2 regions of the Paenibacillus sp. FSL K6-2441 genome follow, and region 1 is predicted to be linked to the other one. Evidence: predicted binding sites of a transcription regulator. Region 1 holds the regulator's gene; the other holds the start of a gene.
What was found. The regulator Rex, encoded in region 1, represses fermentation and respiration genes when NADH is low (regulators of the CRP and FNR family bind a similar motif). The targets are predictions, from matches to a motif close to TTGTGAAATATTTCACAA.
Positions count from the first base shown of each region.

Region 2: the regulator Rex is predicted to act here: its motif matches at 2,600-2,617, upstream of NSQ80_RS06865 (DUF2249 domain-containing protein).

Region 1 covers NZ_CP150174.1:2,620,351-2,624,904, forward strand. Annotated here, with positions in the region: gene NSQ80_RS11910 (hypothetical protein) at 1-42, opposite strand, end outside; gene NSQ80_RS11915 (DUF5590 domain-containing protein) at 298-783, opposite strand; gene NSQ80_RS11920 (amidohydrolase) at 844-2,142, opposite strand; gene NSQ80_RS11925 (redox-sensing transcriptional repressor Rex) at 2,139-2,783, opposite strand; gene dinG (ATP-dependent DNA helicase DinG) at 2,824-4,554, opposite strand, start outside.
Region 2 covers NZ_CP150174.1:1,567,030-1,571,583, forward strand. Annotated here, with positions in the region: gene NSQ80_RS06835 (hypothetical protein) at 1-31, shown strand, start outside; gene NSQ80_RS06840 (FAD-dependent oxidoreductase) at 225-539, shown strand; gene hemG (protoporphyrinogen oxidase) at 550-1,140, shown strand; partial or broken gene NSQ80_RS06850 (radical SAM protein) at 1,140-1,652, shown strand; gene NSQ80_RS06855 (DUF2249 domain-containing protein) at 1,686-1,922, opposite strand; gene NSQ80_RS06860 (hypothetical protein) at 1,923-2,282, opposite strand; gene NSQ80_RS06865 (DUF2249 domain-containing protein) at 2,299-2,532, opposite strand; gene NSQ80_RS06870 (YwiC-like family protein) at 2,767-3,507, shown strand; gene NSQ80_RS06875 (DRTGG domain-containing protein) at 3,559-4,554, shown strand, end outside.

The sequences.
Region 1 (4,554 bases):
AATAGCAATGCTTGCAGCAATTGGTCCAATACGCAGTTTCACGTGATGCCCCCCTTATCTATATAAACTATCAACTCTGTGATATATATTCCCGTATATCAAAACTACAAATATGAGTATATCACATCGTATATCAAATTTCGAAGAAAAGTGTGAAGATATTTAAAAATGAACGCTAGTAGTTCTACCCCGAAATGCTACTTTTTCTCAAGCCAAAAAATAAAAACGGTTCCGCGATTCAGGCTCTTCGCCTAAACAACGAAACCGTTTATTTATGATTGATCCATAGACCCCCTGTCAGCGGTTCGGCAGGGTGAACACTTCCGGCAAAGCTTCGCCGGTCGTGAAACTGAAAAACCGATAATAATGGTGGTCCTTCTCTTTATAGAACAGCTGCCACACCAATTGGTTATTGTATATGCCTGGCAGCAGCCGAACCACCCGGATACCCGGCAACGATTGTTTGATGATCTCACGCATTTGGCTCTCGGACTTGCCATCGGACAGCAAGCGTACCTCTGGATCATGTCCTTCCCTTAGCCAGACCATCATTTGGCGGCCGGATGCATCCTCCCCTTGCACGACCCAGGTAACTTCATCCCATACCGACTTCCAAACCTTGTCGCCCCGGACGAGATCCGTCTCCTGCTTCGCCTGCTGGATAGCGGCTCTTTCGGCTTTCCACGTATCCTCATGAATGTATAGATAAAACCGGTGGAGACCCAGGAGCACGATCAACAGAATCACGAGGGACAGCAGGATCCATTTCGTTCGCTTTCTCAAGCTACTCTTCCTTTCCCTTCCTAAGCAAGCAGCCTCCTTCAGGAAACCGCGCGCCGCTCATTATCGTGCCAACAGTCCCTCAAACGCCGCTTGCGCCTCGTAGCGGATGCGTTCTTCATCCAGTGTCAGACAAGCACCGTGCTTGACTACCTGCTTACCGTTGACCCAGACATGCTCTACATCTTTGGCGCCAGCGGAATAAACGGTATGGGAGATATAATCCGTTCTCGGCAGGAAATGGGCTTGCTCCGTATTTAAGGCGATGATATCCGCCTTCATGCCAGCAGCCAGCTTGCCTGTATTTTGCAAGAAGACCGATTTCGCGCCGTATTCCGTCCCCATTTTCAGAGCTTCCAGCGCCGGAACCGCCGTTGGATCGCCGGATACGCCTTTATGAATCAGCGCAGCCAAACGAATCTCCTCCAGCATATCCAGGTTATTATTGCTCGCCGGACCGTCGGTACCCAGCGATACAACTACGCCCTTCTTCAGGAGTTCTGGTATGCGGGCGACCCCGCTGGCCAGCTTCAGGTTACTGCCTGGGTTATGCGAGATGGTAACGCCGTGCGCTGCCAAGATGTCGATTTCCTCGTCCGTCAAATGCACAGCGTGGGCAAGCAGGGTCGGGCGGGAGAACATCCCCAGCTTCAGCAAATGTTCTACCGGGCGGACGCCGTAATCGTTAACGTTCTGCTCTACCTCGGCGCGCGTCTCCGACATATGCGTGTGCATCGGCAAATCGAGATCATGGGCAGCTTGCACAAATTTCTCGATAAAGGCTGGCGGGCAGGTGTATGGTGCATGCGGCGACATCATCGTGGTGATGCGGCCTTCTGCCTTGCCGTGCCAGTTCTGAGCAAACGCGATCGCTTCTTTGAGCTTCTGATCTTGCTCTTCCGGGGAGCACAACCCGATGGCCCCGCGCATCAACACGGCGCGAATACCCGATTCCTCCACGACTTTGGCCACTTCGTCCATGTGATCGTACATATCCAGGAACGTCGTCGTCCCGCCCTTGAGCATTTCCAACACAGATAACGCCGTACCGGCATACACATCCGCCGCAGTAAATTTGGCTTCCATCGGCCACATTTTCTCCTGCAGCCAGGTTTGCAGCACCATATCATCCCCATAGCCGCGCAGCAGCGACATCGCCGCATGGCCATGGGTATTGATCAGGCCCGGCAGGAACAACAACCCTTTGCCGTCCAACGTTTCGGCGCCTTCCACGCCTTCCGGGCGCTCTTCGCCAATATAGCTGATCGTATCGCCCTCAACGAGCATATATCCGTGAATTACAGGACGGTCCGCATTTAAGACGGCAAACGTCCCGTTCTTAATTAACCATTTACGACTCATACGTTGCTTGTTTCCTTTCCGTCTTCCAAGTAGTAAGCCAAGCTCAGCAAATCAGTAGTGAAGTCAGCCGCATGGATCCGAACTTCCGGCGGAACCTTCAGAATCGTTGGCGCGAAGTTCAGAATCGCACCGATTCCGGCGGCAACCAGCTCATCCGCTACGCGTTGCGCCTCCGTATCCGGCACGGTGATGATGCCGATGCGGATATTTTTCGCCCGGACGGTTTCCGCCAGCTCTTCGATCGGCTGAATCGTGATGTTGTTGATCTGCTTGCCGATCTTAGCCGGTGAAGCGTCGAACACCGCAACAATCTTCATATTATCCTTCAAATACGCATTATAATTCGAAAGGGCTTGCCCTAGATTCCCGGCACCCACCAGCGCGACGTTAATCTGTTGGTCCAGATTGAGAATTTGTTGAATTTTTTCAATCAAATAAGCGACATCGTAGCCGATCCCCTTCCGTCCAAAATCGCCGAAATAAGCCAAATCCTTACGGATTTGCGCCGGATTGAGATCCAGCTTCTGTCCGAGCTCCTGGGAGGACACCGTTGGCACCTCCCGTCGGCTGAGTTCATTTAAGAAACGCAGGTAAACCGGCAGTCTGCGGACAACAGCGTCCGAAATTTTATCTGACTTCATGCTTGTTCCCCCTATTCTTCAATGCGATCTATGAAGCGGCTTAGGCTTCGGGATTTAACCATTCCGAGATGCGCGGAACCATCTGAGTTAATGGCATATGCTCCATCTTCGGTCCGGGCAAAGAGTATAAGAAATATTTCCCATAATAAGATTCCAGGATCCGGGTATCATAAACGATCACGATGCCGCGGTCATGCGACGAGCGGACAAGTCGTCCGAATCCTTGCTTAAAACGGATAACCGCTTGCGGGACGGACAGTTTCATGAATGGATTCTTCTTCTCCCGCTGCAGGCGTTCGCTCTTCGCTTCCACCAGCGGGTGGTTTGGCGGCTGGAACGGCAAGCGTACGATCGCTAAACTGGTCAGCGCCTCGCCAGGAATATCCACCCCTTCCCAAAAGCTGCTTGTCCCGAGCAGCACCGATGCGCTGTTCCCTTGGAACCGCCGGGTCAGCTTGGTGCGGCTGCCGCTGTCCATCCCTTGCCCGATCACCGTGATTCCCTCCGCTGCGAGCAGTTCCTTCAGCGGGTCATACACCTGCCTGAGCATCCGATAGGATGTAAACAGCACCAGCATGCGACCTTGCGTCGCCACCGCGGCATCCGCCAGCGATTGCACCAGCGTATGAATGAAATGGTCATCCCCCACGCTGCCCTTCACACTTGGAAAATCGCGCGGGATCACCAGCAACGCCTGATCGCGGTAGTTAAACGGCGAGGGCAGCATCGCTGTGATCAACCGATCCTCTTCCGCCGCCTCAGTCAAGCCAAGCTGCTCGATCATATATTGGAACGATTTATCCACCGATAAAGTCGCGGACGTCATAACGACACTCTTCTTCCGGTCGAAGAAAAATTGCTTCAATTGAGCGCTGACGTCAATCGGCACCGCATACATCTGGAGCGACCGGCTACGGAAGTTCCCGTTCGCCTCCATCCAATAGACGGTGTCCTCGCTCTCCAACTTCATGAAGAAGCGCAGCGCTTCCCGTTCCCCGGCTAAATCTTTAAACAAGCCGCTGATATCGGTGATCAGGCTCTCCGCTGCATAATCGTCCTGCTCTTCTCGGATTTCGGACAGGAGGCGCTCCCCTTTCCGAAGCACGTCGCCAAGACCTACGTAAATTTGATTTTCGAGCGCGGTCAGCGTCTCCCAATCCTTTGGTTTTCGATTCGGCAACAGCCGGTACACGAATTGCCCGGGATCGCCAGGGGCGGCGTCGCTGCGGTCAGGCATCAAGCTGAACAGCAGCTCGCTGAGCTTGTCCCAGCTCTCCTTCACGTCCACCAGCGTTGGATAGATTCCGTCGATGACCGAGCACCATTCTGAGGCTTTCTCCGCGCCCGACGCTTCAAGCGAGCTGCGAAGGTTGGCCAGCTGCCCCGTCTTGCTGTCTTTAAATAACCGGGTCAGCGTATGCACGACCGTAAAATACTTCATATGAATCCCCAAATGCTTGCCGGCCACATCCTCTAAATGATGCGCTTCATCGATAACCAGCCGCTCGTAACCCGGCAGCAGCTGATGCCCCGCCTGGATGTCCGTAAACAGCTTAGAGTGGTTCGTAATGACCACGTCCGCGACACCGGCTTCGTGTTTTGCGCGATGATAGAAGCATTTGCGGAACCAAGGACAGGATCGGCCTAAGCAGGATTCCGACTCACTGGCCACCGTCTCCCATAAATCACCGCCGCGATTGCCGAGATTCAGCTCTTCGTCATCGCCGCTTTCCGTTTGGGTAAGCCATACGACCATTTGCGCGGCCGTCAT
Region 2 (4,554 bases), 1.1 Mb from region 1:
AGCGGACGGAAAACACGGTGAAAAGGCATAAGCCCGTGCTAAAAATGGACAGGGACTGTTCCGGAAGTGTAATGATCTTCCGGAACAGTCCCTTTTTTTCGTCCTCGGCTCATTTTGTATGGCACTACCTCTCGTCTTCGCCGGTCAGCATTTGATCGTTGCTGGCTCCGTGCGGGACCATCGGGTAGACGTTTTGCTCCCCCCGTACGTTAAATTCCATCAGGATGGAGCCGCTGCTCGCCGGCATTTATGCCGGAGATACGGCGGAGCTTAGCTTGAAGGCGACGTTCCCGCAATTTAGGGAGATGGGGCGGAAACATCGCAGTTTGATCCTCGGCCTCCTGGCGAGCAAGAAACAACCCGCTCCGAAGCCGCGGGAGGGAGTGCCGAAGGTGGCGTATAACAGCCTATTTTTGACGTTGGAGGGCGGATTAACCGTGATGACGGACGCTTTGGCCGCGGCCTTACAGGAAGAGCGTGTGATCACTGGACAAGCGGTGGTTGGACTGACACGGCAGGGTCACCTTCAGTGGAGATGAGCGGACCAAGGTGGAAGCCGTCATCCTGGCGACTCCAGCTTATGCGGCGGCTCGCCTGCTACAGGATCAGATCGCCGCTGCGGTCTATTTGGAGCAAATCCGTTATGTTTCGGTGGCAAATTTGGCGTTTGCCTACCGGCGCGAGGAGATCCAGCATGATTTGAACGGGTCCGGCGTATTGATCCCGCGCGGCGAAGGGCGGATGATTACGGCAATCACCTGGACGTCCTCCAAGTGGCTGCACTCAGCGCCGGCAGATCGGATGCTGCTTCGGACGTATATCGGCCGTTTGGGGGATAAAGCCTGGACCCGGCTGTCCGAACCGGAGGTCCGTCGGCGCGTAGCTGCTGAACTCAAGGAGTTAATGGGGATCGAGGCTGAACCGCTCTTTTGCGAAATGTCGTCATTGCCTGCCTCGATGCCGCAATATCCGGATGGTCATGTGGAGCGTCTGCAAGAGCTGCGCGTTGAGCTGGAGCGGACGATGCCCGGCGTCTTGCTGTGCGGTGCGGGATACGGCGGGGTTGGCATTCCCGATTGCATTCGTCAAGGCAAGGAATCGGCGGAAGCGATGTTAACCGGGTTAGGAGATGAACGGTGATGCAGCAAATTCAATTAAAGGACTATAACGAGAACCCGTTTATTGTCATCTGGGAGGTGATGAGAGCTTGCGCGCTGAAATGCCTGCATTGCCGTGCGGAAGCGCAATATCGCCCTGACCCCAGACAGCTGACCTTCGAGGAGGGGAAGCAGCTGATCGACGATATCGCGAAAATGGACGATCCGCTGTTTGTATTTACCGGCGGCGATCCTTTGATGCGTCCGGATTTGTTTGACCTGGCACGATATGCGATCCATAAAAAAGGCCTGCCTGTGTCCATGACCCCGAGCGCCACGCCAAGAGTTACCTTTTCCGCCGTAAGTAAGGCTAAGGAGGTCGGTCTCTCCCGCTGGGTGTTTAGCCTCGACGGCTCGTCCGCAGAGATTCATGATCATTTCCGGGGGACGCGGGGTTCTTTTGAGATGACGATGAAAGGAATTGGGTATTTGCAGCAGCTGGATATCCCGATTCAGATCAATACGACGGTGTCCCACTTGCACAACATAAAAAGGAGGCTGGAGGCCTCCTTTTCTTTTCTGAAAAACCTAAGCTTGAATCGGTTCAAATGTCACCTTCCAATGATCCGCTGCCAGTTGTTCGCATTCATGACGGTAGCCCTTACCTTCAAGCACCTTCAGGAGCGGGACGGGCTTCATTGTGGCGTGCAGAACAAGGCTGTCACCCTCCTGCAGCTTCCCAACCGTGTCCATAATAACGCTGAACGGCTCTTCGCCGCGGCGAAGAATCGGCCGAACGTCGAGTTCAACGATCTGGTTTGCCATTTATGGATTCACCTCCACGTCCGTCCGTTCGGCGGCAAATGCTTGGCAGAGCCGAGCTGCACCGCTGAGTCCCTTCATGCCGCCGTACAGCGTATAGAAGAACGAGTCCGGCGCATCCAGCGAGAAGGACAAATACTGCTTTGGATCGATCCCCAGCATTTTTTCAAACAAAGCGGAAGTATCGTAGGCATAGAAACAGAAATAGGTGTATTGGAATTCCGGCATTTTTTCCGCGATGGTGAGGACCTCGCTGGCATAGCGTTCCAGATTGCTTTCCGCTTCCTCAATCATCCGCAACGCATCCTCGAGCTCGACGGCAATCTTAATCGTTTTCTCATCGACAACCGTAATCATTGCCATAGGGCATTCCCCCTGCTTAGTTTTTGCCGATTTTCACCTGGAACATCTCTGGCCCCTGCTCAATGTACTCCCAAGTGAAACCGCCGGGATGCATGGCCTCGAACTGAAACCGGAGCGGTACCGGGTCATGGTCGTTAATCAGCAGCATCGCTTCCCCCGGCTCCAGGGAATTAAAGGTTGCAAAAATGGTCTTATGCTTGAGCTGCGGCGGATATTCGGTGGCGTTGACAGTAGCTTTGAATTGACTCATGGGAAGTCCTCCTAAATGTTTAGAATTTAACGATTCGCCCCCATTATAGCAACGGACTTGAGCGGGATTGTGATATCAGTCACAAGATGCGAAACCGTCAAAAATTTCTCGGCGGATTTGTCCGGAAGCTGCCATGAATCAAGTGATTTCTGTCACTTGGGTGCCGATGCCGGACGATTATAATGTGCGTAATTTGAATTTGATGGCTCACGATTAGAAGGAGGAACCGATAACATGCGCGTCCGAGATTACATCCCGAATCAACATGGAGCCTGGGCCATGCTGATCGTTCCGTTTCTGTTTGGCATGCTCGCCTCTACCCCCGGGGCGATCCACGGTTTGTTGTTTGTGTGCTGGCTTCTCATTTATCTGTTTATGTTTCCTTTGCTGCAATGGATTCGGAGGGGAAAAGCCAAGACCAAAGCCAAAGCCGACCGATACCGCAAGCCTTTGCTGCTCTACGGTGCGTTGCTGGTCCCTGCGGCGCTCACTTTGGTCCTGCTTCGCCCCGAGGTGCTGAAGTTGGCTCTCCTGTTCGTGCCGCTGTTTGGGGTGAATGCCTTCTATGCCAAGCAGAAGCGCGAACGCGCTCTGCTGAACGACATCGCGGCGATCGTGCAATTCAGCTTGATGGTGTTTATCTCGTATCAGCTTGGAGGAGGAACCGATCTTCGGCTCGCCACGGAACTGTTCCTGATCAGCACGTTGTATTTTGTAGGGACCGCTTTTTACGTGAAAACCATCATCCGCGAACGGAATAATAAGCGATTCTATTGCTACTCCGTAGCCTACCACGTTATGCTGATGATCTTGGCCGTATGGCTGCTCTCTCCGGCGCTGTGGATCGCCGCATTGATCCTGCTGGCTAGAGCGGTCTGGTTCCCGCGGACGGGGATTACCGCCAAGCAGTCCGGCATGCTGGAAATTGTCTATTCTGTTATTGTTCTTGCCGCCTTCTGGATGACCTACGCCTGAATGTGTATAATGAATACAGAATAGTACAGATTCGGGCAGGGGGTATAACAGTTGGAGGGACCGGAAGAAAGCGTAACAAAACACGAACAGCTGCTCCAACATATCGAAGGACTCAAGATTGGAACGAAAATCTCCGTGCGCAAGCTGGCCAAAGCGCTGGGGGTAAGTGAAGGTACCGCCTACCGGGCGGTGAAGGAAGCGGAGAATCTCGGGATCGTCATTACGAAGGAACGGATCGGCACGGTTCGCGTGGAGAAGAAGCCGCGCAACATCTCGGACCAGCTCACCTTTGGCGATGTGGTTGAGATCGTCGAAGGTCATGTGCTGGGCGGCGGAGAAGGATTGAACAAAACGCTGAACAAGTATGTCATTGGCGCGATGAAAATCGATGCCATGGCCAGATACATTGACGCCGGCAGCCTGCTGATCATCGGGAACCGCGATAATGCCCATTCACTTGCCCTGGAGCAAGGCGCCGGGGTATTGATCACCGGGGGGTTCGGGACGAGCCGCGAGGTGAAGACGCTGGCGGACAAGCTGGCATTGCCGATCATCTCCTCGCGTCACGACACGTTTACCGTCGCATCGATGATTAACCGGGCGTTATTTGACCGTTTGATTAAGAAAAAAATCATGCTGGTGGAAGACATCGTCAGCCGCAAACCGCGGGTGAGCATGCTGAAGGCGACCAGCAACATTTCCGATTTTGATCAGTTGTCTTTAGAGACGGGGCAGCAGCATTTTCCGGTGGTGGACGAGTGGAACCGGGTCATCGGGATCGTCAGCCGGAAGAACGTCGAAGAGCTGAGCGGCGACCAGCCGATTGAGAAATGCATGACCCGCCATCCGATCACCGTTGGCCTGCAGACATCGCTCGCTTCGGCAGCGCAAATCATGGTCTGGGAAGGGATCGACTTCTTGCCTGTCGTGGACCGCAACCGGAAGCTGGTCTCGTCGGTGACGCGCCGCGAGGTGCTGCAAGCGATGCGGGACGTACGGAATCAGCCGCAGCTGGGCGAAACGTTTGAGCACTTAATGTGGAACGGG